Acuticoccus sediminis: one gene and its partner. The protein of the gene in region 1 interacts with the protein of each later gene in a pairwise test. Links are inferred from orthologs where the notes say so. Each region holds a gene or a part of one and is shown on either strand. Other genes may lie near its edges. The genes, in order: DLJ53_RS22865 and DLJ53_RS23395.

Region 1 (13,877 bases):
ACACATCCACCGAGTGCGGCACAAGCGAGGAGAAGAGGAAGAAATCGAGACATGTTCAGAACGCCCAGGAGGCCAAAGCGTCCGCACCCTGTGCATTGCACCCTTGAACGAAGCCCGAAGCGCTTGTGCGCAATTGTTCGGACCGGCGGGCAGCGGGCAAGCCTCGTTGTCGCACGTTGCCAATTCGCCACAATACCGTCCACCAAAAAAGCGCCGCTCCGGAGAGACCGGAGCGACGCGACCGACTGAAATCAATTCGGTCTAAATTGAGCCACACGCCGAAAACCATTGGCTGTGGGCCGCTCCCGGGCCGGCTTCGCCTTGAAAATCGGAACGAAGCGTGCCCGGGCAACTCCAACGGGATACTGAAACGACCGCAGACACTGAAAACCGATCCGTCCGCGGTGTCGGTGGGCGCTGTGCCCTTCGACACCACTGATATGGTCCCGTTGAGCCGCGAATGCTGTGGTCTGCATCACACTTCGGATGATCGAGGCCGCGTCAGGCGCCCGGGGCGTGCGGACCCGCGCGACGCCAGGGCCTCGCCGTTCCTGCGCAACGCCTTCATCGCGGCGATGGACTACTGCGACGGCGCGCCGGACCAGCCGGTCATCGGCATCGCCAACACCACACCTCCGGCGACAACGCCTGCCACCGCGACACGCCGGGCATCATCGAGGCGCTGAAGCGCGGCATCACGCTGGCGGGCGGGCCGCCGGTGGACGTCACCATCGTGTCGGGGCGCGAGGCGGGGACGTCCCGAAGCCCCGAGACGGGTCGGCCCCGCTTGGGGGGCGGCGGCAGCACGCACAGGTTCGTGAACGCTGCGGTTAACGTGTGGGGTGTGACGCTCCACACAGCCCGATCGCGCGGGCGGCGCGATCTGCTCCGTCATGGCGCCCTGACAGAGGGGGCCGCAACCGGAGAACGAGCATGGACAACAAAAGCCATTTCGACGTCTTCGTTGACCGCGACTCGCTGATGGGACCTGGATCGGAGCTGTCCTGGCGCAGCTTCAATCCGCAACCCGACCCGCCCATCGACGAGCGGGGCCTCAACCCGCAGCCGATCCCGCCCGGTGAGTTCGTGGGGCTCAATCCGCAGCCGATCCCTCCGGGGGAGATTGCCGGGCTGAACCCGCAACCGATCCCTCCCGGCGAGTTCGTCGGCCTCAACCCCCAGCCGATTCCGCCGGGCGAGCTGGTGGGCTTCAACCCCCAGCCGGAGCCGCCACCGTTCGACTTCGGCACCGTGGGCTTCAACCCCCAGCCGGAACCGCCGCCGTTCGACTTCGGCATCTTCGGCTTCAATCCGCAGCCGGAACCGCCCGCGGCCGGCGATCTCTTCCTCTTCTGAGGATGTCGGCCCCGGTTCGCTCAGGCGGATCGGGGCTTTCGTTCAGGGCTCGAGTTGCCGCGGACCGAAGGCGTGTGGGAGGAGCTCGCCGAGGGTGAGCGCGAGGACGCTGCTGCCGTCCGCGTCACCGATGATGACGCGCGCCTCGGGACCGGCGAACTCGTTGAGGACCTGCCGGCAGCGCCCGCACGGCGTGGCGAGCGCCGGTGCCGTCGGCGTCGCGGCGCGGTAGCCGACGACGGCGACATGGGTGAGGCGGCGCACGCCCGCGACGGCGGCCGCCATCGCCGCGTTGGTCTCGGCGCAGAGCGACAGGCCGTAGGAGGCGTTCTCGACATTGGCGGCGGTGAAGACGCGGCCGTCCTCCGCCCGGATCGCGGCGCCGACGTGGAAGCCCGAATACGGGGCGTACGCGCGCGCCGCGACCTCGCGGGCGGCCGCGAGGAGGGCGGTCTCGTCGGCCGAGAGCTCGGCCATCGCTACTCGGCGGCCTGGCGCGGGACGTAGCCGAGCCGGCGGTTCAGCTCCAGGATGAGCCCCTCCGCGGCGTCGGCGATGACCGTGCCCGGCGGGAAGATCGCCGCGGCGCCCATCTCCTTCAGCTCCGCGACGTCGCCCGGGGGGATGACGCCGCCGATGGCGATGAGGACGTCGCCGGCGCCCTCCTTGGCGAGCGCCGCCTTCAGCTCCGGCAGGAGCGTCAGGTGCGAGCCGGCGAGGGACGAGACGCCGACGATGTGGACGTCGTTGTCGACGGCCTGGCGGGCGCATTCCTCGGGGGTGGCGAAGAGGGGGCCGATGTCGACGTCGAAGCCGAGGTCGGCGAACGCGGAGGCGATGACCTTCTGGCCGCGGTCGTGCCCGTCCTGGCCCATCTTGGCGACGAGGATGCGCGGGCGACGGCCGTCGGCCTCCGCGAAGGCGTCGGCCATGCGGCGGACGTCGTCGATGCGCTTGCCCATCTTCCCGGCCTCCCGTTTGTAGACGCCGGTGATCGCCTTGATCTCGGCGGTGTGGCGGCCGAAGGCGCGCTCCATGGCGTCGCTCATCTCGCCGACGGTGGCGTGCGCGCGGGCCGCGTCGATGCAGAGCGCGAGGAGGTTGCCGCCGCCCTTCGCGCCGTTCTCCAGCGCGGCGAGTGCGGCCTTGGTGGCGACTTCGTCCCGCTCGGAGCGCAGCTTCTCCAGCTTGGCGAGCTGGCGGCGGCGCACGTCGGCATTGTCCACCTTGAGGACGTCGACGCCGGGGTCGACGTCGGGCTTGTACTTGTTGACGCCAACGACGGTCTGCTCGCCGGAATCGATCTTCGCCTGGGCGCGCGCGGCCGCCTCCTCGATGCGCAGCTTGGGCGTGCCGGCCTCGATCGCCTTGGCCATGCCGCCGAGGCTCTCGACCTCCGCGATGTGGGTCATGGCGCGGGCGACGAGGTCGTGCGTCAGCCGCTCCACCGCGGGCGCGCCGCCCCAGGGGTCGATGAAGCGCGTCGTGCCGCTCTCCTCGGCGATGACGAGCTGCGTGTTGCGGGCGATGCGGGCGGAGAAGTCCGTCGGCAGGGCAAGAGCCTCGTCGAGCGCGTTGGTGTGGAGCGACTGGGTGCCGCCCTGGGTCGCGGCCATCGCCTCGATCATGGTGCGGGCGACGTTGTTGTAGACGTCCTGCGCCGTCAGCGACCAGCCGGAGGTCTGGCAGTGCGTGCGCAGGGACGTGGAGCGCGGGTCCTTCGGCCCGAACTCCTTCTGCACCAGCGAGGCCCAGAGGTAGCGGGCGGCGCGCATCTTCGCGACTTCCATGAAGAAGTGCATGCCGATCGCCCAGAAGAACGAGAGGCGCGGCGCGAAGCTGTCGACGTCGAGGCCCGCCGCGACGCCGGTGCGGATGTACTCGAGGCCGTCGGCGATGGTGTAGGCGAGCTCGAGGTCCGCCGTCGCTCCGGCCTCCTGCATGTGGTAGCCGGAGATCGAGATCGAGTTGTACCGCGGCATGTGCTCGGCGGTGTAGGCGAAGATGTCCGACACGATCCGCATCGACGGGCGAGGCGGGTAGATGAACGTGTTGCGGACCATGAACTCCTTCAGAATGTCGTTCTGAATGGTTCCGGAGAGGGCCTTCTGCGGGACGCCCTGCTCCTCCGCCGCGACGATGTAGAGGGCCAGGACCGGCAGAACGGCCCCGTTCATCGTCATCGACACGGACATCTGGTCCAGCGGGATCCCGTCGAAGAGGGTCCGCATGTCGAGGATCGAGTCGATCGCGACGCCCGCCATGCCGACGTCGCCGGTGACGCGCGGGTGGTCCGAATCGTAGCCGCGGTGGGTGGCGAGGTCGAACGCCACCGAGAGGCCCTTCTGACCCGCGGCGAGGTTGCGGCGGTAGAAGGCGTTGGACTCCTCGGCGGTCGAGAAGCCGGCGTACTGGCGGATCGTCCAGGGCTTCTGGACATACATCGTCGGGTACGGCCCGCGGATGTAGGGCGCCTTGCCGGGGACGCTGTCGAGGGGGAGGCCCTCGACCGCGTCGGCGCCGGTCATCGGGGCGATGGCGATTCCTTCGGCCGTCATCCAGGGCTCGCCCGCGGCGGGCGCCCGGGCGGCGGCTTTCCTGTAGGCGAGGGTGCGGAAGTCAGGGACCATGGGTCAGCCTCCGAAGGACGCCGCGACGCGCGAGGGCGTCAGCGGGGGACAGGTGGCCGCGTCGGCAGGCGGCGCGATCGCGAGATCGGCGAGGCTCGAGCCGTCGGCGCTCGCCGCCTTGAGGCTCGCGAAGTCGCCGGCGGCGAAGGTGCCGGTGGGGAGCGGCGAGGCGGCCGGCTCCGGCGGCACCGGGGTCGCGGTCGTCGGCGGATGGATCGTGACGCCGATCATGACACGGTCCTTCGCCGCGAGCTTCTTTTCCGCGGACGCGCGGTCGGAGGCGACCATCTCGGCGACCTTGCCGCTCGCCACCGCGTCGCCCTCGCTCTCGAAGAGCTGGAAGCGCGTCCACGCGGCCTCGGCGAGGGCGTCGGTGTAGGCCTCGACCGCGCCCGACCCGGCACCCGCGTCAGACAGGCGGCCGACGTGGGACTCCTCGATGAGGAGCGACTGGATGTTGCGGGCCATGCGGCGGGCGAAAGGGCTCGCCTCGGCGTCGAAGGGGAGCACCGAGACGCTGTCCGCCCCGCCGACACCGGCGGCGAAGGTCGCGATGGTGAGGCGCAGGAGGTTCGTCTGCGGGTCGGAGTAGGCGAGCATCCGCCGCGCCGTCTCGCCGTGCAGCACGAGCGGGGCGTCGGAGCCGCACGCGTCGGCCACGAGGCGGTGCAGACGCCGCGCGGCGCGGAACTTGGCGATGGTCGCGAACTGGTTCTCGTTCGCCGACAGCGCCATCGACGTCGCGGCGAGCGCATCGGCGGCCGCGAGGCCGCCTGCGTCGGCGAGGCGCAGCATCGCGGCGAGGCTGTGCAGCGCGAAGGCGAGCTCGGTGGCGGGGGCGGCGCCGGCCTCGGCGGCGATGCGTCCGTCGGCGAGGAGGGCGGTGCCGGGCGCGCCGATCGCCTTTACGCCGGCGACGGCGTCGGCGAGCGCGGACGGGTCGGACCACGTCGGCGCGATGCCGGTGAAGGCGAAGGTGCCGACGGGGTCGATGCCGGCGTGGAGCGCGGCGGGCCGGGTGCCGCGCTTGTCCGCGAGCGCCGCGACCATGGCGGCGGCGGCGAGCGCGCCGTGGCCGGCCTCGAGGCGGAGCGGGACGATGTCTAGCATCACCCCGCCGAGCGCGGCGTCGAGCTCGCCGAGACTGCCGATGGCGAGGCCGCGGCCGAAGGCGGACGGCGCTCCGGCGAAGACGAGGGCGAGGGCGGCGACGCCGTTCTCGAGGTCGGTCCTGGCCTGCTCGGCGGCGTCGGCCGCGTCGGCGCGGGCGACGACCTGCCATGGGCCGAGCGTCGGACGGCCGAGATAGGAGGGGTCCGCGGCCGCGAAGAGCGGGCCCAGTCGGATGCCGCTCGCGGTCTCGGTATCGAGCGTGTCAAGGCTTTGGCCTTTCAACGCCTTTTCGGCCAGCGGCCGCCAGGCCCCCAGCAACGACTCTTGCGCTGTGCTACTCATATTGCTTTCCCCCCGGGTGCATTATTGTCAGACGACCCCGGAAGGCAACCTGAAGGACCCTCATGAACATCGACGCGATCCTGAAGCGCATCGACGACAACATCGACGAGAGCCTGGAGCGCCTGTTCGCCCTGCTCAGGATCCCGTCGATCTCGACCGATCCCGCCTACGACGAGCAATGCCGCGAAGCCGCCCACTGGCTCAAGGAGGACCTGGCGGCGCTCGGTTTCCTGGCGGAGGTGCGTGACACGGACGGCAAGCCCATGGTCCTCGCCAAGCCGGCGGAGCCGACCACGGGCGACAAGCCGCACATTCTTTTCTACGGCCACTACGACGTGCAGCCGGTCGACCCGCTGGAGCTGTGGGACGAGGACCCCTTCGCGCCGCGCATCGTCACCCGTGAGGACGGCTCGAAGATCATCGTCGCGCGCGGGGCCTGCGACGATAAGGGGCAGCTCATGACCTTCATCGAGGCCATGCGCGCAATCCTCGCCGTCGAGGGACGCCTGCCGGTGCCGGTGTCGGTGCTCATCGAGGGCGAGGAGGAGTCCGGCTCGCCGAGCCTTCCCGGCTTCCTGGCGAAGTCCGGCGAGGAGATCCGCTGCGACGCGGCCTTCGTGTGCGACACCGGGATGTGGGACGCCGAGACGCCGGCGATCGCGCTCAGCCTGCGCGGCCTCGTCGGCGACGAGATTACCGTGAAGTGCGCCAGCCGCGACCTGCATTCCGGCCAGTTCGGCGGTCCGGCCCGCAACCCGAACCACGTGCTGGCGAGCATCCTCGCCGCCCTCCACGACGAGACCGGCCGCGTCACCGTGCCCGGTTTCTACGAGGGCGTGACCGAGACGCCTGCCGAGACGATGGAGAACTGGGCCGGCCTCGACATGACGGCCGAGAAGTTCCTCGGACCGATCGGCCTCGAGACGCCGGCGGGCGAGGAGGGGCGGACCGTCCTCGAGCAGGTCTGGGCGCGTCCGACGCTGGAAGTGAACGGCATGTGGGGCGGCTACACCGGCACGGGCTTCAAGACCGTGATCCCCGCCGAGGCGCACGCGAAGGTCTCCTTCCGCCTCGTCGGCGACCAGGATCCCGACAAGCTCCGCGAGGCCTTCCGCGCCTTCGTGCGCGAGCGGGTGCCGGCGGACTGCACGGTCGAGTTCAAGAAGCACGGCAACGGCCCGGCCTTCCGCGTGCCGTCCGACTGGCCGATCCTGAAGATCGGCGAGGAGGCGCTGAACGCGGAGTGGGGCAAGCAGACCGCCATGGTCGGCATGGGCGGCTCCATCCCGATCGTGCACGACTTCAAGTACGGCCTCGGGATGGACACGCTGATGATCGGCTTCGCGCTCGAGGACGACAACGTCCACTCGCCGAACGAGAAGTTCAACCTGTCCTCGTTCCACAAGGGCATCCGCTCCTGGGCGCGGGTGTTGGCCGCGCTCTAGACCGTGCAGGCCCGGACCGCCGCGGACTGCGGCGGCCCGACGGTCGTTTCCGGGAGGACCGGCGCTCCCGGCCGGGGACGAAAGAGCGCGCGTTGCCGGCGCGCTCTACCGGCGCGGCGGCGTGTGTGCGACACTCCGCGGGACGGACTTGGTGCGGCCGGCGCGGACGGACGCGGCGGCGCCTCTGGGATGGGTGGACCTCCCGCGGCAACGCGACATTAACCAGTCCTCGTAACATTTGAGAAAGCATAGTTTCTAAAGGCCAACGCATGAGATCGCCGCTTCCTGCTGCGTTCCTCGCCCTCGTCGCGGTACTTCTCGCCGGGTGCCAATCGTCGAAGACGACCGGTTTCGCCTACAACAACCCGACAACCCTCACCATCGCCGCACCGACGGCCCCGGCTCCGGTCTATTCCGCGCCGCCGGTCTACTCGGCTCCGCCGTCGACCGCCGGCGCGCCGCAGTGCGGCCCGGTCCCGCAGCAGCCCGGCATGCTCGCCGGCCGCACGCTGCCGGTGAGCCGCGTCAGCGACATCAAGCTGGCGCGCGGCGAAGTGGTGCTGACCTTCGACGACGGGCCGCGCCCCGGCACGACGCCGCACATCCTCGACACCCTCGACGCGGCCGGCGTGAAGGCGACGTTCATGATGGTCGGGCAGATGGCCGAGGCCCATCCCCAGCTCGTGCGCAAGGTGGCCTCGCGCGGGCACACCATCGGCTCGCACTCCTACGACCACGCCAACCTGAAGCGGATGAGCCGGGCCGACGCGCTCGCCGAAATCGGGCGCGGGGAGCGGGCGATCGCGGCGGCGCTGAGCGGCACCGGCCATGGCCTCTCGCCGTTCTTCCGCTTCCCCTACCTCGCCGACACGCCGGGGCTGCGCAGCGCCATGGCCCAGCGCGGCACGGTGGTGATCGACGTCGACATCGACTCCAAGGACTACCTGCGCACCGACGGTACGACGGTGATGAACCGCACCCTGGCGGAGCTTCGCCAGCGCGGGCGCGGCATCATCCTGTTCCACGACATCCACCCGCGCACCGCGTCGATGCTGCCGGGATTCCTGAATGCGCTGCAGAGCGAAGGCTTCAGGGTCGTGCGGCTGGTCCCGGGCGGGGCGACCGCCTGCGGTGGCCGCACCTCGTAGGCCGCACGCGGGCTCGGCACGGGCCCGCTGCACCGCAAGGCCGTCGCGCGGTCAGCCGGCGAGTGGTCAGCCGGCGAGGGCGGTGCCGGCCTCCGCCGCCTCGTAGGCCTCGGACGCCTCGAGCCACGCCTCCTCGGCGGCCTCGCGGGCGCGGACCCACTGGGCGCGATCCTTGGAGATCTGCGCCGCCTTGGCGGGGTCCCTGGTGTAGAGCGCCGGGTCCTCGAGCCTGGCGTCGAGCCGGGCGATCTCCGCCTCCGCCCTGGCGATCTCCTTCTCCGCCGCCTGCACCTGCTTGCGCAGCGGGGCGAGCTGGGCCCGCGCCTCGGCGGCTTCGCGGCGGCGGTCGGCGGCGCTGACCTTGTCGGCCGGCTTCTCGTCGCCCGCCTTGCCCTTGCGGGCGTTGCCGAGGATCAGCGCGCGGTAGGCCTCCATGTCGTCGTCGAACGGGCTCACCGTCCCGTCCGCCACGAGCCACAGGCGGTCGACGCACGCCTCCACGAGGTAGCGGTCGTGGCTGATGAGGATCACGGCGCCCTCGTAGCCGTTGATCGCCTCGACCAGGGCGGCTCGCGAGTCGATGTCGAGGTGGTTGGTCGGCTCGTCGAGGATGAGGAGGTTGGCACCCCCCATCGTCGCGAGGCCGAGGAGGAGCTTGGCCCGTTCGCCGCCCGAGAGGTCCTTGGCGGGCGTGTCCATCCGCTCGCCGGGGAGGCCCATCTGGGCGACGCGCGCCCGCACGTCCTTCTCGTCCTCCTCGAACTTCAGCCGGGCCTGGACGTGGGCGACCGGCGTCTCCTTCGGCCGCAGCTCGTCGAGCTGGTGCTGGGCGAAGTAGGCGATCTGCATCCGGTCGGCGCGGGTGACGGAGCCTTCCATCGGGTCGAGGCGACCGGCGAGCAACTTGGCGAGCGTCGACTTGCCGTTGCCGTTGGCGCCAAGCAGCGCGATCCTGTCGTCGTCGTCGACGCGGATGTTCACCCGCCGCAGCACCGACTTGCCGTCGTAGCCGAGGACGACGCGGTCGGCCGCGATGATCGGCGGCGACAGGGCGCGCTTCGGGTTGGGGATCCTGATGGGTGGCATCGTCTCGTCGAGCACCGGCTCGATCGCGCCCATCTTCTCCAGCTTCTTGATGCGGCTCTGCGCCTGCTTGGCCTTGGAGGCCTTGTAGCGGAAGCGGTCGACGAAGGACTGCAGGTGCGCCCGCTCCACCGCCTGCTTCTCGGCCCGGCGGGCCTGCAGCTCGGCCTTCTCCCGGCGCTGGCGCTCGAACTCGGAGTAGTTGCCGCGGTAGGCGACGAGCTTGCCGTTGTCGACGTGGACGATCTGCCGGGCCACGCTGTCCAGCATGTCGCGGTCGTGGCTGATCACGATGACGGTGTGCGGGTAGCGCTGGAGATAGGTCTCCAGCCACACGGTGCCTTCGAGGTCGAGGTAGTTGGTCGGCTCGTCGAGGAGCAGGAGGTCCGGCTCCAGGAAGAGGATCGCCGCGAGGGCCACGCGCATCCGCCACCCGCCCGAGAAGGACGAGCAGGAGCGCCGCTGCGCCGCGTCGTCGAAGCCGAGGCCGGCGAGGATCGACGCCGCGCGCGACTCGGCCGAATAGGCGTCGATGTCGGCGAGGCGGTTGTGGATCTCGCCGATGCGGTGCGGGTCGGTGGCCGACTCGGACTCGGCGAGGAGGGCGGTGCGCTCGGTATCGGCGGCGAGCACGGTCTCGATCAGCGAGGCCTCGGTGCCCGGCGCCTCCTGCGCCACGCGGCCGATGCGCTGGCCCTCGGCGAGGGAGATGTCGCCGGATTCGGGCGAGAGGTCGCCGCAGATGAGGTTGAAGAGCGTGGTCTTGCCGCAGCCGTTACGCCCGACGAGACCGACCTTGGCGCCGGCCGGCACGATCGCGTCCGCCCCCTCAAGGAGAGTGCGTCCGTCGATGCGGTAGGTGAGGTTGCGGATCGTCAGCATGGCGCGCCTTATCGCGCCTGTGCCGGCCCCAACGCAAGGTCGCGAAGGCCACACCAGACCCGCACTTTGACGTGGGTCTCGCCGGCGCCCGCGACGGGCTCAGAAGCGGATGCACTCGGGGTGTTTGACGTAGAGCTGGTGGATCACCATGAGGTGCAGCGCCGAGCCGAAATAGGTCTCGGGGGTGACGTTGAGGAGGTCGGCCGGAATGGGGTTGCCGTCCGCCACGCAGTCCACCGCCGCGGCGATGAGCCGGTAGCCGCTCCCGGTGAGGTCGCCGACCCTCTCGCCGCGCTTCGGATCGTAGATCCCCGGCATGCCGCCGTTCATCTTGAGGCGGTTGTCGATGATGTCGACGTAGTCCCGGTTCGACGCCCACGGGACGGCGAGCATGTTCACCGGACCGCGCACCGCGTCGTACGACGCCTTGACCGGGAAATTGCGTGCCGGGACCGGGTGCTCCGGATCGGCGACGGAGGTCCAGTCGCTCGGCGTCCATGCCTCGATGACGTACCGGTAGAAGCCCCACCCGTCGGCGATCGCCTCCTTCCAGGGATAGCCGGGGGCGAGGTCGGCGACGATCTGCATGATGTCGAAGTGGTAGTAGGAGAGGTTGATGACCGGCCCGTCCGGCTGCGACGGCGGCATGAAGCCGACCTTGCCGGGCAGCATCACGACGTGCCCCTTGTGCCTCACGAGGACGGACCGGCCCAGCGAATCCGCGGTCCTGGCGGCGTCGCCGAGGTAGTCCCCCCGGTTCCAGCGCCTGGCGGCGACGCTCAGGGTGGCGGCGATGATGAGGTCGGCGTCGGTCGCGTTGTTGCGGTCGACGACACCCTGGCCGGGCACGTAGCGCCAGGCGTGCAGTCCGTCGGCGTTGCGCAGCGTGCGCCTCGTCCAGCCCCAGATCGTGTCGAAGAGCTCCGGCGCGTTCGCCGCGAGGGCGATCGCCATTCCGTAGGCCTGGCTCTCCGAGTGGCTGATGCCACCGTTCTCCGGATCGAAGATCCGCCCCTCCGGCGCCATGTAGGACTGGAAGAATCCGGCCGCCTGGTGCTGGTACCAGGCGTAGAATTCCGGGCTCATCTCGCTGGCGATCGGGCCCTGGTAGAGGTCCTGGGCACGGACCGGCGCCGTCTCCGCGCCCGAGAGGGCGACGAGCAGCACCATGGTCCACAGGGTCGAGCGCGACATCCGTCCCATCCTTCGCTGGCGGTTCCCTCTTTATAGGCACGGCGGGCGGCGGCGTCCGGAGGGAAAAGGCCTGCGGCCGCCGCTGGGTCGGGGCGCCTTCATGCCCTACCTGTCCGCGAACGCGGGTCGGAGACGGGGGAGCGGCATGGCGCAGGGGAAGAAGCCGGCGGGCCGGGCGACGGCCGCCGCCGGGCCGCGACGCACCGCGAAGGCCCGCCCGCCGCTGCAGGCGGGGCCGGACGGGGTGGTGCTCCTCGCAGGCGGCAACCCGCAGATCGCGATGGCGGACGGGGATGCGCCGGTGCAGCGGTACATCGCGGCCATGCCCGGCTGGAAGAGCGACCTCGGCCGCCGCCTCGACGCGCTGATCGTGCGGGCCGTTCCGGACGTCCGCAAGGCGGTGAAATGGAACTCGCCGCTCTACGGGGCCGAGGGAAACGGCTGGTTCCTCTCGTTCCGGGTCTTCACCGCCTACGTGAAGGTGACCTTCTTCCGGGGCGTCTCGCTCGACCCGCTGCCGCCCGGCGGGACGGACCGCAGCAAGGATTCCCGCTGGATCGACATCCGCGAGACCGACGTCCTCGACGAGGAGCGGTTCGCGGCCTGGGTCAGGCAGGCCGCCGCGCTGCCCGGCTGGGTCCCGTGAGGTCCGCGGCCCGGCCGAGGGGCCGGGTGGCTCAGACGCCTTCGCCCGCCTCGCGCTGGTAGTAGAGGAGGTCGAACGGCGGTGCCTGGCCTGTGAGGCGGGTAAGCATCGCGTGGACCTGGCCGCGATGGTGGGTCTGGTGGTTGAAGAGGTGGAGGAGGCCCGGCGCCAGCGGCTGGGTGATCTTCTCCGGCGTCGTCGCGCGCACGTAGGAGATGGTGGCCGCGAGCTCCGCGTCGGACAGGCCCTCGACCCAGGCGACGATCTCCTCGTCGAGTGCCTCGCGCACGGCCTTCAGCCCGGCGAAGTCGTCGCACGCGGTCGCGTCGAGGGCGGCCTGCGGGTAGGGCCGGCCGGTGAAGCGGTACATCCAGATCCGGTCGGTGACGACGAGATGGTTGAGCGTGCCGTGGATCGAGACGAACGCGGCGCCGCAGTCGGCGCGGTAGTCGGTGTCGGAGAGGTCCGCGGCGGCGGCGTAGGCCGTTCGGTTGGCCCAGCGGTTGTAGCGGGCCAGCATCGGGAATGCGTTCACGCCATCACCTCCTGTTGCGGTTGTAGGCTGGGCCTGTTTATAGCGAGCGCAACACAGCGGCGCGACGATCGCCCGCGACGTCACGGAACACACGCCGCGCGGCGGCAACCCTCGAGGATGAGAATGGCCATCGAACGTACCTTTTCCATGATTAAGCCCGACGCGACCAAGCGCAATCTGACGGGCGCGATCACCGCCAAGCTCGAGGAGGCGGGTCTGCGCGTCGTCGCCGCCAAGCGCGTGTGGATGTCCAAGCAGCAGGCCGAGAAGTTCTACGAGGTCCACAAGGCGCGCCCGTTCTACGAGGAGCTCACCACGTTCATGTCCTCCGGCCCGACGGTCGTGCAGGTGCTGGAAGGTGAGAACGCCATCGCCAAGAACCGCGAAGTGATGGGCGCGACCAACCCGGCCGACGCCGCGCCGGGCACCATCCGCAAGGAGTTCGCCACCTCCATCGGCGAGAACTCGGTGCACGGCTCCGACGCCGCGGAGACGGCGGCCGAGGAGATCGCCTTCTGGTTCGGTGGCAACGAGATCGTCGGCTGACACCGGCCCCCTGACTGCCGAGGCCGCCCATCCAGCGTATCGCTTCGAACCTGCGGTTCGTGGCGGGGGCGGCTGACGCGGCGGCCTTCTACTGCGGCATCGCCCCCGGCCGGCGCGTCGGGGGCACGATGGCGCGCCGATCCAGTGCGCCCGGCCGAGGGATCGCTACGGCCTTATCTGGCAGATCGTGCCGACCCGCTTCCTCGAAATTCTGGACGATCCGGATCGCGAGGGAGCCGGCCGCGCCATGGGGGGCGATGCCCGGCAGGGTGATGTTGGACATCACCGGGCTCGAATCCGCCTACAAACAGTGAAATAAAGCGTCGGCGAAATTATAAGAACGACCGATCGGGTGCGCCTTCGCACTCGCGGGGAGGATAACGATGAGCGAGACGATGACGCTGGTGGGCCGCAACCTGTCGCCCTATGCGCGGCGGGTGGCGATCTGGTGCGCCCTGCAGGGCCGCGAGCTGGAACGGCTGGACGTCGCGGCGACGGATCCGTCGCAGGCCGACATCATGAAGTCCTACCACCCCGGCATCCGGGTGCCTGTCCTGGTGCTGGCCGACGGCACGCGCCTCATCGAGTCGATGCCGATCTGCGACTGGCTCGACGATTCCATGCCGGATATGCGCCTCGTTCCGGCGACGGGGCTCGCCCGCCGCGACTGCCTGCAGCGCATCGCCCTGGCGCACTCCACCGTCGAGAAGGTCGTCTCGCTGGTCTACGAGAAGAACCGCCGGCCGGAGGAGTTCCACTGGAAGGACTGGCAGACGCGCGTCATCGGCCAGATCGAGGGCGGCCTCGCCGCGCTGGAGGAGATCACGCCGGAAGCCGGGTTCTTCGGTGGCGACAAGCCGGACGGATCCGACGTCGCGGCGGTCTGCACCTACCAGCAGGCGGAGGTGACGAACCCGTTCCTGGTGGAGGGGCGCTACCCGAAGCTCACCGCGCTCG
Region 2 (14,523 bases), 110 kb from region 1 along the record:
GCGGACGCGCCGCGCGGCACCGTCCAGACCGGACAGGTGCTGCAGACCGGCAGCCCGCCGCTCGATCCGCGGATCGCCGACTTCCTGGCGGACGGCGAGCCGCCCGTGGTCTTCACCCTCGGCTCCGCCTCCGCCCACGTCGCCCGCCGCTTCTTCGAGGACAGCGCCCGCGCCGCGCGCCGCCTCGGCGTGCGTGCCCTCCTCCTCGCCGGGGGCGCGGGCGCAGGTCGCGATCTGCCGTCCGATCCGGCGCTCATGGTCGCGGGAAGCGCGCCCTACCAGGCCGTCTTCCCGCATGCGGCAGCGGTGGTGCACCAGGGCGGAATCGGCACGATCGCGCTCGCGATGGCGGCCGGCGTGCCGATGGTCGCCGTTCCCTTCTCCCACGACCAGCCCGACAATGCGGCCCGCGCGGCCCGGGCGGGCGTGGCGCGGGTCGTGCCTCGCTGGCGCTACCGTCTCTCCGCTGCGCCGATCCTCCGACAGGTCCTGGACGACGGCGGGATGCGGGCGACCAGCGCCCGTCTCGCCCCGCTGATCGCAGCCGAGAACGGCGCGGAGCGGGCGGCGGACGCGATTATCGCCGCCGCGCGCTGATCAGCCGGCGGAGCGCTCCGGCAGGGCGCGGAGCGCGCCGGCGACCGGCACCGGCGGCTTGCCGAGGAGCACCCGCAGCCGGTCGGACCGGCGCATGCGGCCGGCGTAGAAGCGCTCGATGAGGGGCTGCGGCAGGCGGTGAAAGCGCTCGAGGACGAGGTGCCGGTCCTCCGGCCGGCCGGCGAGGAAGAGCATCCGGTTCAGGAGCCGCTCGTACGCCGTCCGTGCGACATGCCGGCGCACCAGGTCGCCGACCCGCTCCGAGACGCGCGCGGTGGTGACCGGTCCCGGCATCGCCCCCAGCATCAGCGCCGTCTCCACGGCGACGGGGAGCGAATAGCTCGTCACCGGATGGAAGAGGCCCGCCCGCAGTCCGATCGGGACCGCCCCGCCATCCGGCGCCGCGTCCACCCACAGGGCGCGCGCGTCGCCCCCCAGGACGAGCGGCAGCGAACCGGCCTCCTCGCGGATCACCTCCGTGACACGCCAACCCCGCCCTGCGGCGTAGCCGGCGATGCGCGCCGCGACCGTCGCGCGGTCGAGCGCCGGTTGGTCGGTATAATAGGTGTCCTCGACGAGGAGCGTGTCGGCGGTGAACGGGAGCAGGTAGACGAAGCGGTAACCGTCCAGCTGCTCCACCGTCGCGTCCATGATCGTCGGGCGCGTCAGGCCGTGCGGCGCCGCGAGCCGGACCTCCTGACCGAGGAAGACCTGGTGGCGCAGTGCAAGTCCCGCGAGCCGCGTCGGCCCGCGCGCGTCGATCACCGCCTCGCCCTCGACGCGCGTGCCGTCGCCGAGCGTCGCCCCGCCGGCATCGAGCCCCGTCACGGAGGTGCCCAGCCGGACCCGCTCGCCGAGGCGCTGCCGGGCGGCGCGGTCGAGGCTCTGCGCGGTGATCGAGCGGTAGGGCGTCGACAGCGTGCGCGAGAGACCGCGGAAGCGCACGTCGTAGCCCGGCCAGCTATGGGCGACGAGCGGATCGACGAGGCGGGTCCCGGGCGCGTCGAGGTCCGTCGCGTAGAAGCTCCAGGTGTGGGCACCGCCGAGACGCTCGCCCGCCTCCAGCAGCGTCACGGAGACGTCCGGCCGGTCGGCGAAGGCGAGCGCGGTCAGTACACCCGAGAGGCCGCCGCCCGCGATGATCAGTCGTTGCGCCATGCCCTCGCCTCGCCGCGTCCATCCGTGTATGTCATACCGCCATGAACGGGAACGTCCTGTCGCCCGCACGCGCCCGGCAGCGCGACACGATCGTCGGCCTGACGCTGGCGCTTGCCATCATCGGCGCCTGGCTCGCGGTCCATGTGTCCGCGATCTTCATCGTCGACTGGCAGGTGACGCCGGGATGGCTCGCCCTCCCCTTCGTCGCGGTGCAGACGTGGCTCTCGGTCGGGCTGTTCATCGTCGCCCACGACTGCATGCACGGCTCGCTCGCACCGGGCCGGCCCGCGGTCAACCGTGCCTTCGGCCGCGTCGCGCTGTTCCTCTACGCGGCGTTCTCGTACGACCGGCTCCTGCCGAAGCACCACATGCACCACCGCCGCCCCGGATCGCCGCAGGACCCGGACTTCCACGCCGACGCGCCGGACGCGTTCGCCCCGTGGTTCCTGCGCTTCTTCCTCGAATACTACGGCTGGCGCGAACTCGGCGCGATGGCGGCGGCGATGGCGCTCTACATCCTCGCCACGGGGGTCTCGGTGCCGGCGCTCCTCCTGTTCTACGCCGTGCCCGCGGTGCTGTCGGCGGTGCAGCTCTTCTATTTCGGCACCTTCCGGCCCCACCGGATCGACGCGGCGCCCTTCGCCGACAGGCACAACACGCGCACGGACGGTTTCCCGCCGCTGCTGTCGCTCCTGACCTGCTTCCACTTCGGCTACCACCACGAGCATCACCTCGCGCCGACGACGCCCTGGTGGCGCCTTCCCGCCGCGCACCGTGCGATGACCGCCGGCGCCGTCCCGCCGGCCGGCCCCGCCGCCGCGAGGGGGCGGGCATGATCCTCAACACCCTCATCGTGATCGCCACCGTCGTCGCGATGGAGGGGGTCGCCTACGCCACCCACCGCTTCGTCATGCACGGCCCGCTCGGCTGGGGCTGGCACCGCTCGCACCACGAGGAGGCCGACGGTGTCCTCGAGAAGAACGACCTCTACGCCGTCGTCTTCACCGTCCTGTCGGGTGCGCTGATCACCTTCGGGATCGCCGGGGTGTGGCCGCTGCGGCAGATCGGCGTCGGCCTGATGGTGTACGGCATCCTCTACTTCATCGTGCACGACGGGCTGGTACATCAGCGCTGGCCGTTCCGCTGGGTGCCGCGGCGGGGCTACCTGAAGCGCCTGGTGCAGGCCCACAAGATGCACCACGCGGTTGACGGACGGGACGGTTGTGTGTCCTTCGGCTTTCTCTACGCGCCGCCGGTCACGGACCTGAAGCGGCGGCTCGCCCGGACGGGCGCGCTTCGCAGCAGGGGGGCCGCGCCGGGCGGCACCCGCAACGGGACCTCGCCAGTGACCTAAGTCCGCCCTATTGTTGAGACAATCGGTCCCGCCCGGCCCGGACGGCACGGCCTGTCCGAGGCGGCGGGGGCGAACATCGGCGGGTCCGCCGGCCGGCCGCGGGCTCCGCGGCGGCGCCAGCCCGGGCCCGCCGCCCACCCCAATCGCATCACCCATCACGCAATCTAGAGGGGCTCGCGGGGATATATACGCACCTTTGGGATGCGAAGCGTGCTTTTCGCAGCCTTCCGACGCCGATTGGCGCGGCAAACGGTTGCGGTCCGCCCCCCTCTGGTCTAGCCAACACTCGCGTTTCACGCCCTGCCGGAAGCCGGAGACAACTGACCTTATGTCCATCCTCGTCGACAAGAATACCAAAGTCATCGTGCAGGGCCTGACCGGCAAGACCGGCTCGTTCCACACCGAGCAGGCACTCGCCTACCACGGCACGCAGATGGTGGCCGGCGTTCATCCCAAGAAGGGTGGCGAGACCTGGACGAGCGAAAGCGGCAAGTCCCTGCCGATCTATACCACCGTGGGCGACGCCCGCGAGGCCACCGGCGCCGACGCGTCGGTGATCTACGTGCCGCCCGCGGGCGCCGGCGCCGCCATCCTCGAGGCGATCGAGGCGGAGGTGCCGCTCATCATCTGCATCACGGAAGGCATTCCGGTGATGGACATGGTGAAGGTGAAGGCCGCGCTCGACCGTTCGTCCTCGCGCCTCATCGGGCCGAACTGCCCGGGCGTCCTGACCCCGAACGAGTGCAAGATCGGCATCATGCCGGGCTCGATCTTCCGCGACGGCTCCGTCGGCATCGTGTCCCGCTCGGGCACCCTCACCTACGAGGCGGTGTTCCAGACCTCGGCCGAGGGCCTGGGCCAGACGACCGCCGTCGGCATCGGCGGTGACCCGGTGAAGGGCACCGAGTTCATCGACATGCTGGAGATGTTCCTCGCCGACGACGAGACCGAGTCCATCATCATGATCGGCGAGATCGGCGGTTCCGCCGAGGAAGAAGCCGCCCAGTTCATCGCCGACGAAGCGAAGAAGGGCCGCAAGAAGCCGATGGCGGGCTTCATCGCCGGCCGCACGGCGCCTCCGGGCCGCACCATGGGCCACGCCGGCGCGGTCATCTCCGGCGGCAAGGGCGGCGCGGAAGACAAGATCGCCGCGATGGAAGCGGCCGGCATCCGGGTCTCCCCGTCCCCGGCCCAGCTCGGCAAGACCCTCGTCAAGGTCCTCAAGGGCTGACGACGCCGCCGGCCCGGGCCTTCGTTCCCGGCCGGCGAACCAGCGACGCTCCGGTCCGGGAGGCATCGGCCTCCCGCCCGGAGCGGTCACCGGACGGCGCGCCCGCCTGACGGCCTCAGGGGCCGACCACCTGCGGCGCGATCTTGCTCAGCGCCTCCTCGGCGTTGGCCTTCGCGCGGGCCCCGTCGCCCGCGACCGAGCGGATGGTGAGCGTGTCGCCATCGCGCATCAGGTACGCGGTGCTGCCCTGCAGCCCCATTTTGGCGATCGGATAGGTCGTCTGCCAGCCGACCGCGTCACCGACCTCGACCGCCTGCATCCTGCACTCGGGCTCCCGCGACTGGCATATCGCCTCCAGCTCCTCGATCGGGGTATCGCCGTTGCGGTACCGCCCCTCCGTGCCGTCGGTGTTTGTGCCGATGATGACGTCGACCGCCGTCATCGCGTCGCAGCCGTTGCACACCAGCATCAGCCGCTCCGGCGCGGCGCGGAAGACGAAGGCGCCGCCGTCGTAGCCGGCGGTGTCGACGGAGAGACTGCTGAGGTCGCGCGTGGCGAAGCCGTCGGCCGCGGCCGGCACGGACAGGAGGACGAGCGCGGCCGCGCCCCAAAGGCGAAATGACATGGAAACCTCCGGAATGTTTTCCGGTCGGACCCAACCCCAACTCCGTGTCGAAACAACGACAACCGGCCCATCGGTCCACCGCCTGCGCCCGAACGGCACGCTCTGACCCCCGTCACGCACCGTCCGCGCGCGATGTCCCGCAGGGAAAGCGCGTGCGCCGGAGTGCATCCGTGTGTAAAATGGATGGAAACAAAAATATAAGCGACGTGGGGAGTCTCGGTGACCGATACCTTTAATCTGGATCGATTCTTAACGGCACAGGAGCGGGATTACGCGGCGGCGCTCTCGGAGCTCGGAACGGGCTTCAAGGCCTCGCACTGGATCTGGTATATTTTCCCGCAGCACGTCGACCTCGGCCGCTCGGCGACCGCGCGCCTCTACGGCATCGCGTCGCTGCAGGAGGCCGCCGCCTACTTCCACCATCCGGTCCTGGGCGCCCGGCTGATCGAGGCGACGGAGGCCGCGCTCGCCTCCGGCGTCACCGACCCCACCGCGCTCTTCGGCAGTCCCGACGACCTCAAGGTCCGCTCGTGCCTGACGCTGTTTCTGGAGGTCGAGCCGGGCGAGGAGACACTCGCTCGTGCGCTAACGACGTTCTACGGCGGCCGGCGGGACGAAAAGACGCTGGACCTCCTCTACCCGGACCGGGTCGCCGAGGGCGACGGGGACGATGACGGGCCGTCTGCCCAGTTGACCGAAAAAGCACGGCATTCTGACCAGAAAGCCGGCAATCCGAGCCATGAGGCGAACGGTTCGGAGGCAACGCTGAAATCGTGACTTGACTGTGGCTGCCCGGCGGCGCCTAGACGGTTCAGATTTTGCCCCAAAGACCCTATGCTATAGGGGCATCAAACTCACGGACCCCTGCCATGGCTCGCCAAGACGCGAACGCCGCGTTTCTCAATTCCTCATTCCTATACGGCGGCAACGCCGAGTACCTTGAGCAGCTGTACGCTCGGTACCAGGTCGACCCGACCTCGGTCGATGCGGGCTGGCAGGCCTTCTTCGCCGAGATGCAGGACGACCGGCACGCCGTCGAAGTCCAGGCGAAGGGTCCGAAGTGGGCCCGCCAGGACTGGCCTGTGCCGATGAACGGCGAGCTGGTCTCCGCGCTCGACGGCAACTGGGGTGAGATCGAGACCCGCGTCACCGAGAAGGTGGCCCAGAAGGCGCAGCAGCAGGGCCAGGTCGTCGGCGAGTCGGACATCCGCCGCGCCGCCCGCGACTCGGTCCGCGCGATCATGATGATCCGCGCCTACCGCATGCGCGGCCACTACCACGCCAACCTCGACCCGCTGGGCATCACCGGCATGCGCGACGAGGAGCTGCGCCCGCAGGCCTACGGCTTCACCGAGGCGGACATGGACCGCCCGATCTTCCTCGACAACGTGCTCGGCCTCGAGTTCGCGACCGTGCGCCAGATGATCGACATCCTGGAGCGCACCTACTGTCAGACGATGGGCGTGGAATTCATGCACATCTCCGACGGTTACGAGAAGGGCTGGCTCCAGGAGCGCATCGAGGGGCCGGACAAGGGCATCGCCTTCACGCTCGAGGGCCGCAAGGCGATCCTCAACAAGCTCGTCGAGGCGGAAGGCTTCGAGAAGTTCCTCGGCATCAAGTACACCGGCACCAAGCGCTTCGGTCTCGACGGCGGCGAAGCCGTCATCCCGGCGCTGGAGCAGATCATCAAGCGCGGCGGCAACCTCGGCGTCCGCGACATCGCCGTCGGCATGGCCCACCGCGGCCGCCTCAACGTGCTCGCCCAGGTCCTCGGCAAGCCGCTCCGCGCCATCTTCCACGAGTTCAAGGGCGGCTCGTTCAAGCCCGACGAGGTCGAGGGTTCGGGCGACGTGAAGTACCACCTCGGTGCCTCGTCCGACCGTGAGTTCGACGGCAACTCCGTCCACCTGTCGCTGACCGCCAACCCCTCCCACCTCGAGATCGTGGACCCCGTCGTGCTCGGCAAAGTGCGCGCCAAGCAGGACCAGCTCAACGACACCGAGCGCATGAAGGTCCTCGGCCTGCTGCTGCACGGCGACGCGGCCTTCGCCGGCCAGGGCGTCGTCGCGGAGTGCTTCGGCCTGTCGGGCCTGAAGGGCCACCGCACCGGCGGCTCGATCCACGTCATCATCAACAACCAGATCGGCTTCACGACGAACCCGCACTTCTCGCGCTCGTCGCCCTACCCGTCCGACGTCGCCAAGATGATCGAGGCGCCGATCTTCCACGTGAACGGCGACGACCCCGAGGCGGTGGTCTACGCGGCGAAGGTGGCGACCGAGTTCCGGCAGAAGTTCCACAAGCCGGTCGTCATCGACATGTTCTGCTACCGCCGGTTCGGCCACAACGAGAGCGACGAGCCCTCGTTCACCCAGCCGGTCATGTACAAGAAGATCCGCCAGCACCCGTCCACGCTGGAGATCTACGGCAAGCGCCTGGTCGACGAGGGCGTCGTCTCGAACGACGAGGTCGAGCAGATGAAGGCCGACTGGCGCAAGCACCTCGACGAGGAGTTCGAGGCCGGCCAGTCGTTCCTGCCGAACAAGGCCGACTGGCTCGACGGCCGCTGGAAGGCCATCAAGCCGGGCGATGACGCGGACGACCCGCGCCGCGGCCACACCGGCGTCGACATGGACGAGCTGAAGTCCATCGGCGAGGCGCTCTCGACCGTACCGGAGGGCTTCCACATCCACCGCACCGTCGGCCGGTTCATGGAGAACCGCCGCAAGATGATCGAGACCGGCCAGGGCGTCGACTGGGCGACCGCCGAGGCGCTCGCCTTCGGCACGCTGCTGAAGGACGGCTACCCGGTCCGCCTCTCCGGCCAGGACTGCGAGCGCGGCACGTTCTCGCAGCGCCACTCGGTGCTCTACGATCAGGAGAACGAGGAGCGCTACATCCCGCTCAACAACCTGGGCGGCGAGCAGAAGCGCTACGAGGTCATCAACTCGATGCTCTCCGAGGAGGCCGTCCTCGGCTTCGAGTACGGCTACTCCCTCGCCGAGCCGAACGCGCTGGTCGCCTGGGAAGCCCAGTTCGGCGACTTCGCCAACGGCGCGCAGGTGGTGTTCGACCAGTTCATCTCGTCGGGCGAGCGCAAGTGGCTGCGCATGACGGGCCTCGTCTGCCTGCTGCCGCATGGCTACGAGGGCCAGGGTCCGGAGCACTCCTCCGCCCGCCTGGAGCGCTTCCTCCAGCTCTGCGCGGAGGACAACATGCAGGTCGCCAACTGCTCGACGCCGGCGAACTACTTCCACATCCTGCGCCGCCAGCTGAAGCGCGACCTGCGCAAGCCGCTGATCCTGATGACGCCGAAGTCGCTGCTGCGCCACAAGCGCTGCGTGTCGACGCTCGACGAGCTGGGTCCGGATTCCACCTTCCACCGCGTCCTTCTGGACGATGCGCAGCTCGGCCGCACCGGCGACTTCAAGCTCGCCGCCGACGACAAGATCCGCCGCGTCGTGCTGTGCACCGGCAAGGTCTACTACGACCTTCTCGAGGCGCGCGAGGAGCGGGGCGTCGACGACGTCTACCTGCTGCGGGTGGAGCAGCTCTATCCGTTCCCGGCCAAGTCGGTGATCAGCGAGCTGAAGCGCTTCCCGAACGCGGAGCTGGTGTGGTGCCAGGAGGAGCCGGCCAACATGGGCTCCTGGTCCTTCGTGCAGCCGTACCTCGACTGGTGCCTCGGCCAGACCAAGATGACCAACGATCGGCCGCGCTACGCCGGGCGTCCGGCGGCCGCGTCGCCGGCGACAGGTCTCGCCAAGCGTCACCAGCAGCAGCTCGAGGCCTTCCTCGAGCAGGTCTACGGGTAACCACCGGGTATTCCAGCCCGGGACCGATCACTTGGCGTTGCGCTTGCTTCGCGATCCCGATCGGTCCACATAGCCACGGGCTCGGTGCGGATTTTGCGGCCCCGCACCGGCCTCACGAACCGCCGCCGCGACAATTGCGACAAGAGCGCCATGACCGATATTCGCGTCCCGACCCTGGGTGAATCCGTCACCGAAGCCACGATAGCCAAGTGGTTCAAGGCGGAGGGCGACACTGTCGCTGCGGACGAGCCGCTGCTGGAACTGGAAACCGACAAGGTGTCGGTCGAGGTTCCCGCCCCGGCCGCCGGTACCCTGTCCGAAATCACCGCCAAGGACGGCGAGACGGTCGAGGTCGGCGCCCTCCTCGGTCAGATCAGCGAGTCCGGTGCCGCGGCGAAGCCGAAGGCCGAAGCCGCCCCGGCCGAGAAGCCGGCCCCGTCCGGCAACGGTGCCGCCCCCTCCGCCGCGACGACCGAAGTCCGCGTCCCCACCCTCGGTGAGAGCGTCACCGAGGCGACGGTCGCCCGCATCATCAAGAACGCCGGCGAAAGCATCGGCGCCGACGAGCCGATCGTCGAGCTCGAGACCGACAAGGTCAGCGTCGAGGTCCCGGCCCCGGTCGGCGGCACGATCGCGAGCCTCGCCGTCAAGGAAGGCGACACCGTCGAGGTCGGCGGCCTGATCGCCACGATCGGCGGCTCCGGCGCTGCGGCCGCGCCCGCCGCCGCTCCCGCCCCGGCCAAGGCCGCCGAGGCCCCGAAAGCGAGCGCGCCCGCCGCCTCCGGCGACATGCCGCCCGCCCCGTCCGCCAAGAAGGCGATGGCCGAATCCGGCCTCTCCGCCGACCAGGTCGAGGGCACCGGCAAGCGCGGCCAGATCCTGAAGGGCGACGTCCTGAAGGCGCTCGAGAGCGGCGTGACCGCCCCGTCCGCGTCCGCCGCCCCGGCGCAGCAGAGCCGCGCGCCCAGCACCGGCGACGACGCCGAGCGCGAGGAACGCGTCCCCATGACGCGCCTGCGCCGCACCATCGCCAAGCGCCTCAAGGACGCCCAGAACACCGCCGCGATGCTGACGACGTTCAACGACGTCGACATGTCCGCCGTGATGGAGCTGCGCAAGCAGTACAAGGATGTCTTCGAGAAGAAGCACAAGGTGAAGCTCGGCTTCATGGCGTTCTTCGCGAAGGCCTGCGTCCACGCACTGAAGGAAGTTCCCGCGGTCAACGCCGAGATCGACGGCAACGACCTCGTCTACAAGAACTACTACCACATGGGCGTCGCCGTTGGCACCGATAAGGGCCTCGTCGTCCCGGTGGTGAAGAACTGCGACCAGCTCGGCTTCGCCGACATCGAGAAGACCATCGCCGACTTCGGCAAGCGCGCCCGCGACGGCCAGCTCAAGCTGGACGAGATGCAGGGCGGCACCTTCACGATCACCAACGGCGGCATCTACGGCTCGCTGATGTCGACTCCGATCCTCAACGCGCCGCAGTCCGGCATCCTCGGCATGCACCGCATCGAGCAGCGTCCCGTCGCCGTCGGCAACGAGATCAAGCTGCGGCCGATGATGTACCTCGCCCTCTCCTACGACCACCGCATCGTCGACGGCAAAGAGGCCGTCACCTTCCTGGTGCGCGTCAAGGAGGCCATCGAGGACCCGCAGCGCCTGCTGCTCGACCTCTAGGGGTCGCCGCGGCGCAGCAAGCGCCCATCATGCCGGCTGCCGTCCCGTCCGGGTTTCGGCAGCCGGCAGCCTGTGCCAGGATCCGGCCGGCCATCCGCAACGAATGGGCGCCTATCCCGATGACTGCCACCGACACGGCGCTCGCCGACACGGCTTCTGGCGTGGGGAGCCGGTACGCCGGGGAAACCCTCACTGACTTCGCGCACGTCCCGCCCCTGTCGGCGCGCGTGAGACGGGCGAAGGCCGCGTAGCGATGGCCACCGAACTCGTCTGCGTCGGGCTGGCCGGCATTCTCGTCGTCTTCTACATCCTGGCGCCGGCCGTCGCCCGCGCCCTCTCCTCGCCCGCGTGGGCCGCCGGCAACCGCGACGGGACCGCGCCGCAGACCGGGCTGCGCAGCCAACGCGCCGAGCGCGCCGCGCGGAACATCCTGGAGACCTTCCCGGTGTTCGCCGCCGTCACCCTGGCCGTCGTCCTCGGCGGCGCGACGTCGACGCTGTCGGCCATCGGCGCCGTCCTCTACGTGGTCGCGCGGGTCGCCTACTGGCCCGCCTATGTCTACGGCCTCGGCCCGCTGCGCTCGATGATCTACGGCCTGTCGATGCTCGGGATCGTGCTGGAGCTCATAGCCCTGCTCCTCGGGGCGCTCTGACCTGCAATTACAGTCGAGAGACTTGACCCGCCGCCCGGAAGCGCACAGGTGGAGCGCGGCAATTTTCGAAGGAGCGGACGATGGCAGCCTATGACGTAACGGTGATCGGCTCGGGTCCGGGCGGATACGTGGCAGCCATTCGCTGCGCCCAGCTCGGGCTGAAGACGGCAGTGGTCGAGAAGTGGCCGACCTTCGGCGGGACCTGCCTCAACGTGGGCTGCATCCCCTCCAAGGCCCTGCTTCACGCCTCCGAGCTCTACGAGGAAGCCGGCCACGGCTTCGCCGACATGGGCATCGCCGTGGAGCCCAAGCTCGACGTCGCCAAGATGCTGGCCTTCAAGGACGAGGGCGTCGCCGGCAACGTCAAGGGCGTCGACTTCCTGTTCAAGAAGAACAAGATCGACACCTTCCGTGGCACCGGCTCGATCGCCGGTCAGGGCAAGGTGAAGGTCACCGCCGAGGACGGCTCGGTCCAGGAGATCGAGACCCGGAACACCATCATCGCGTCCGGCTCGGACGTCGCCCGCCTCCCGGGCGTCGAGATCGACGAGAAGCGCGTCGTCTCCTCCACCGGCGCGCTGACGCTCGACCAGGTGCCGGGCAAGATGGTCGTCATCGGCGGCGGCGTGATCGGGCTGGAGCTCGGCTCGGTGTGGCGCCGCCTCGGCGCAGAGGTCACCGTGGTGGAGTTCCTCGACAAGATCCTCCCGCCGGAGGACAACGAGGTCTCCAAGCAGTTCCAGCGGATCCTCGGCAAGCAGGGCTTCAAGTTCAAGCTGTCCAGCAAGGTGACCGGCGTCGACACCTCCGGCAAGACGCTGAAGGTCTCGGTCGAGCCGGCCAAGGGCGGCGACACGGAGACGATCGAGGCGGACGTCGTCCTCGTCGCCATCGGCCGCGTGCCGTACACCAAGGGCCTCGGCCTCGAGGAGGCCGGCATCGCGATGGACGAGCGCGGCCGCATCAAGACCGACGACCACTACCGCACCAACGTGCCGGGCGTGTGGGCGATCGGCGACGTGATCACCGGTCCGATGCTGGCCCACAAGGCCGAGGACGAGGGCGTCGCCTGCGCCGAGCTGATCGCCGGCCAGAAGCCGCACGTGAACTACGAGGCGATCCCCTCCGTCGTCTACACCTACCCCGAGGTTGCCTCCGTCGGCCGCACCGAGGAGCAGCTGAAGAAGGACGGCGTCGCCTACAACGTCGGCAAGTTCCCCTTCACCGCCAACGGGCGCGCCAAGGTGAACCGCACGACGGACGGCTTCGTGAAGATCCTCGCCGACAAGACGACGGACCGGGTGCTCGGCGTCCACATCGTCGGCCCGGATGCCGGCACGATGATCGGCGAAGTCACGCTCGGCATGGAGTTCGGCGCCGCGGCCGAGGACATCGCGCGCACCTGCCACGCGCACCCGACGCTTTCCGAGGCGATCAAGGAAGCCGCCCTCGCCGTCGCCAACCGCGCGATCCACATGTGATCGCCCGGGGCCCCGCCGCTCGCGGCCGGGGCCGACGAGGGCCTCCACGGAGGCGCCGCACGCAATGCACGGCCCGGCGGTCCCGCGACCCCGGGCCGTTTTCTGTCGAGCCGTTTTCTGTCGGGTCAGTTCCGCAGGCCGCGCCCACGGTCGGGCGGGAGAGCAGTCGGACAGGCCGTGAAGCTCCTCCGGCAGCCGCCGGGGGCCGCGCGGCGCGGGTCTCTGCCCATGCCTGCATCACGCTCGATTGCGCCCCGCCTTGATGGCGAGGCGTGTCTGGGCGGCCAGAAGCCGCGTCAGGCCCCTTCGACGGGTGGTGCGCCAGTGGCCAGTACACCATGCGCGAAGAGCCCTCACGCCTCTCCGAGGCCTCCACAGGGTCGTCCCGAGCCGTCAGGACCGGCTGAACTCAACTCCCCCGGTGGCCCGGAGGATTGCCTCTCACGCTTGCCATGTCGCCCTGCCGGGCGGATCGCCCGGGCCGGGTGCGATGTGCGGAGCGTCATGAGGGGGTCAGGTCAGCAGTCGGTCCGACTTGCGATGGGTGAGAAGCGGGCGTTCCGGCAGCGGGGACGCGGACGGCGCCCCCCGTGCCGGACCAGTCCGGGACAACACACGACGTCTCCCCGAGAGGCGTGTCGCCACGCCGCCCAGCAAAACACCAAGCGCGAGTGCGGCGAGGAGCGCGGCATAGACCGGCACCTCGACCGAACGTCCCGGGTCCCGCAGCGGATCGAGATACAGCACCACCGTGTGCCGGTTCGCCACCGCCACCCCCACCAGCACGGCGGAGATGATCAGCGTGGCGACGCCCGCCGCACGGCGCACCGATCGCTATTCCGCCGCGCGGCTGTATCGACCGTCGGGGTCCTCACCCAAACTAGGGCGACTCCCGGATCGGACCTGCGCCGCCGCGTTGATGCGGTCGCGCATTTCCTTTCCTGTCCGGAAGAATGGTGCAGCCTTCTGCTCCACCTTCACCGGTTCGCCCGTACGCGGATTGCGCCCCGTACGTGCCTCTCTGATCCGAACGGAGAAGGCTCCAAAGCCCCTCAGCTCGACGCGGTTTCCGTCCCTCATAGCATTCGCGATCTCATCGACGAACGCATTCATCACGCCCTCCACGTCCCGCTGGAGCAAATGCGGGTTCTGGAGCTGGAGACGCGTGACTAGCTCGGACTTAATCATTGTTTTTCACCTTAGTGTCCGAAGAAATTGAAGCGTGCCAAAGGGACATAAGACCGTCAACCGAGCTTGTTGGTGTAATTGCCGGTAAACTCACTCCAATCGCGGCAAAAATTCGATCAATCATCGCGTTCGCCATGCGGGCGGTCAAAGAAAGGTCGCTTTCGCGTTTCGCCTTATAGGTCTGGACCGGGATGTTGGGTGAAAGGCCGTGCTCGCGCGCCAGCCAGGCGACCGCCTGCTCCTCTCCCCCGATCTCGTCGATGAGCTTGGCCTCGAGGGCCTGGTTGCCGGTGTAGATCCGGCCGTCCGCCAGACGGCGAGCCTCTGGCTCCGGCAGGCCGCGCCGTTCGACCACCAGCGAGACGAACCAGTTATAGCTGTCGTCCACCACGCTCTGCAGAACGGCGACGGCCTCCGGGCTCGCCGCGTCGAACGGGCTCGGCTCCGCCTTCAGCGGGCCGGAGGCGACCTTGTCGACCTCGATCCCCAGGGTGTCGAGGAGCTTCTCCACCTGCCCGTACTGGATCAGGACGCCGATCGAGCCGGTCAGGCTGGTGCGGTGGGCGACGATGTGGTCGGCCGCCATCGCCGTCATGTACGCGGCGGAGGCGCCCAGCGTGTTGATATGCGCGACGACCGGTTTATCCACAGCCGCCTTGCGCAGCGCATCGTACAGGCGCTCGCCGCCGACGGACGTTCCGCCCGGCGAATCGATCGACAGCAGGATCGCCGCGAC

Evidence for each region.
Region 2: the proteins of DLJ53_RS22865 (region 1) and DLJ53_RS23395 interact in binary tests that used the Escherichia coli proteins (3 or more experiments, as listed by UniProt). The link is inferred for Acuticoccus sediminis from one-to-one orthologs.

The regions. Positions count from the first base shown.
Region 1 is NZ_QHHQ01000005.1:260,977-274,853, reverse strand. What follows is about bases 7,551-10,440. They hold DLJ53_RS22865 (ABC-F family ATP-binding cassette domain-containing protein), read right to left. Parts: upstream 10,000-10,440; coding sequence 8,101-9,999; downstream 7,551-8,100. Other genes in these bases: DLJ53_RS22860 (family 8 glycosyl hydrolase), read right to left, coding at 10,099-10,440; DLJ53_RS22870 (polysaccharide deacetylase family protein), read left to right, coding at 7,551-8,034. In the rest of the region: DLJ53_RS22895 (hypothetical protein), read left to right, coding at 934-1,356; DLJ53_RS22890 (cytidine deaminase), read right to left, coding at 1,399-1,833; scpA (methylmalonyl-CoA mutase), read right to left, coding at 1,836-3,986; DLJ53_RS22880 (methylmalonyl-CoA mutase family protein), read right to left, coding at 3,990-5,441; DLJ53_RS22875 (dipeptidase), read left to right, coding at 5,504-6,886; more of DLJ53_RS22870, read left to right, coding at 7,156-7,550; more of DLJ53_RS22860, read right to left, coding at 10,441-11,193; DLJ53_RS22855 (DUF1801 domain-containing protein), read left to right, coding at 11,339-11,839; DLJ53_RS22850 (DinB family protein), read right to left, coding at 11,871-12,374; ndk (nucleoside-diphosphate kinase), read left to right, coding at 12,498-12,920; DLJ53_RS22840 (hypothetical protein), read right to left, coding at 13,009-13,203; DLJ53_RS22835 (glutathione S-transferase family protein), read left to right, coding at 13,304-13,877. UniProt on the Escherichia coli protein: Genetic data indicate it may be involved in ribosome assembly or function.
Region 2 is NZ_QHHQ01000005.1:372,977-387,499, forward strand. Bases 5,448-8,983 are described here. They hold DLJ53_RS23395 (2-oxoglutarate dehydrogenase E1 component), read left to right. Parts: upstream 5,448-5,834; coding sequence 5,835-8,783; downstream 8,784-8,983. Other genes in these bases: DLJ53_RS23390 (DUF1810 domain-containing protein), read left to right, coding at 5,448-5,742; odhB (2-oxoglutarate dehydrogenase complex dihydrolipoyllysine-residue succinyltransferase), read left to right, coding at 8,934-8,983. Outside these bases: DLJ53_RS23360 (glycosyltransferase), read left to right, coding at 1-597; lycopene beta-cyclase CrtY, read right to left, coding at 598-1,755; DLJ53_RS23370 (fatty acid desaturase), read left to right, coding at 1,797-2,591; DLJ53_RS23375 (sterol desaturase family protein), read left to right, coding at 2,588-3,109; sucD (succinate--CoA ligase subunit alpha), read left to right, coding at 3,438-4,340; DLJ53_RS23385 (hypothetical protein), read right to left, coding at 4,456-4,965; more of DLJ53_RS23390, read left to right, coding at 5,185-5,447; more of odhB, read left to right, coding at 8,984-10,466; DLJ53_RS23405 (MAPEG family protein), read left to right, coding at 10,720-11,118; lpdA (dihydrolipoyl dehydrogenase), read left to right, coding at 11,199-12,599; DLJ53_RS23415 (DUF1049 domain-containing protein), read right to left, coding at 13,113-13,427; DLJ53_RS23420 (integration host factor subunit beta), read right to left, coding at 13,434-13,787; signal peptide peptidase SppA, read right to left, coding at 13,780-14,523. UniProt on the Escherichia coli protein: E1 component of the 2-oxoglutarate dehydrogenase (OGDH) complex which catalyzes the decarboxylation of 2-oxoglutarate, the first step in the conversion of 2-oxoglutarate to succinyl-CoA and CO(2).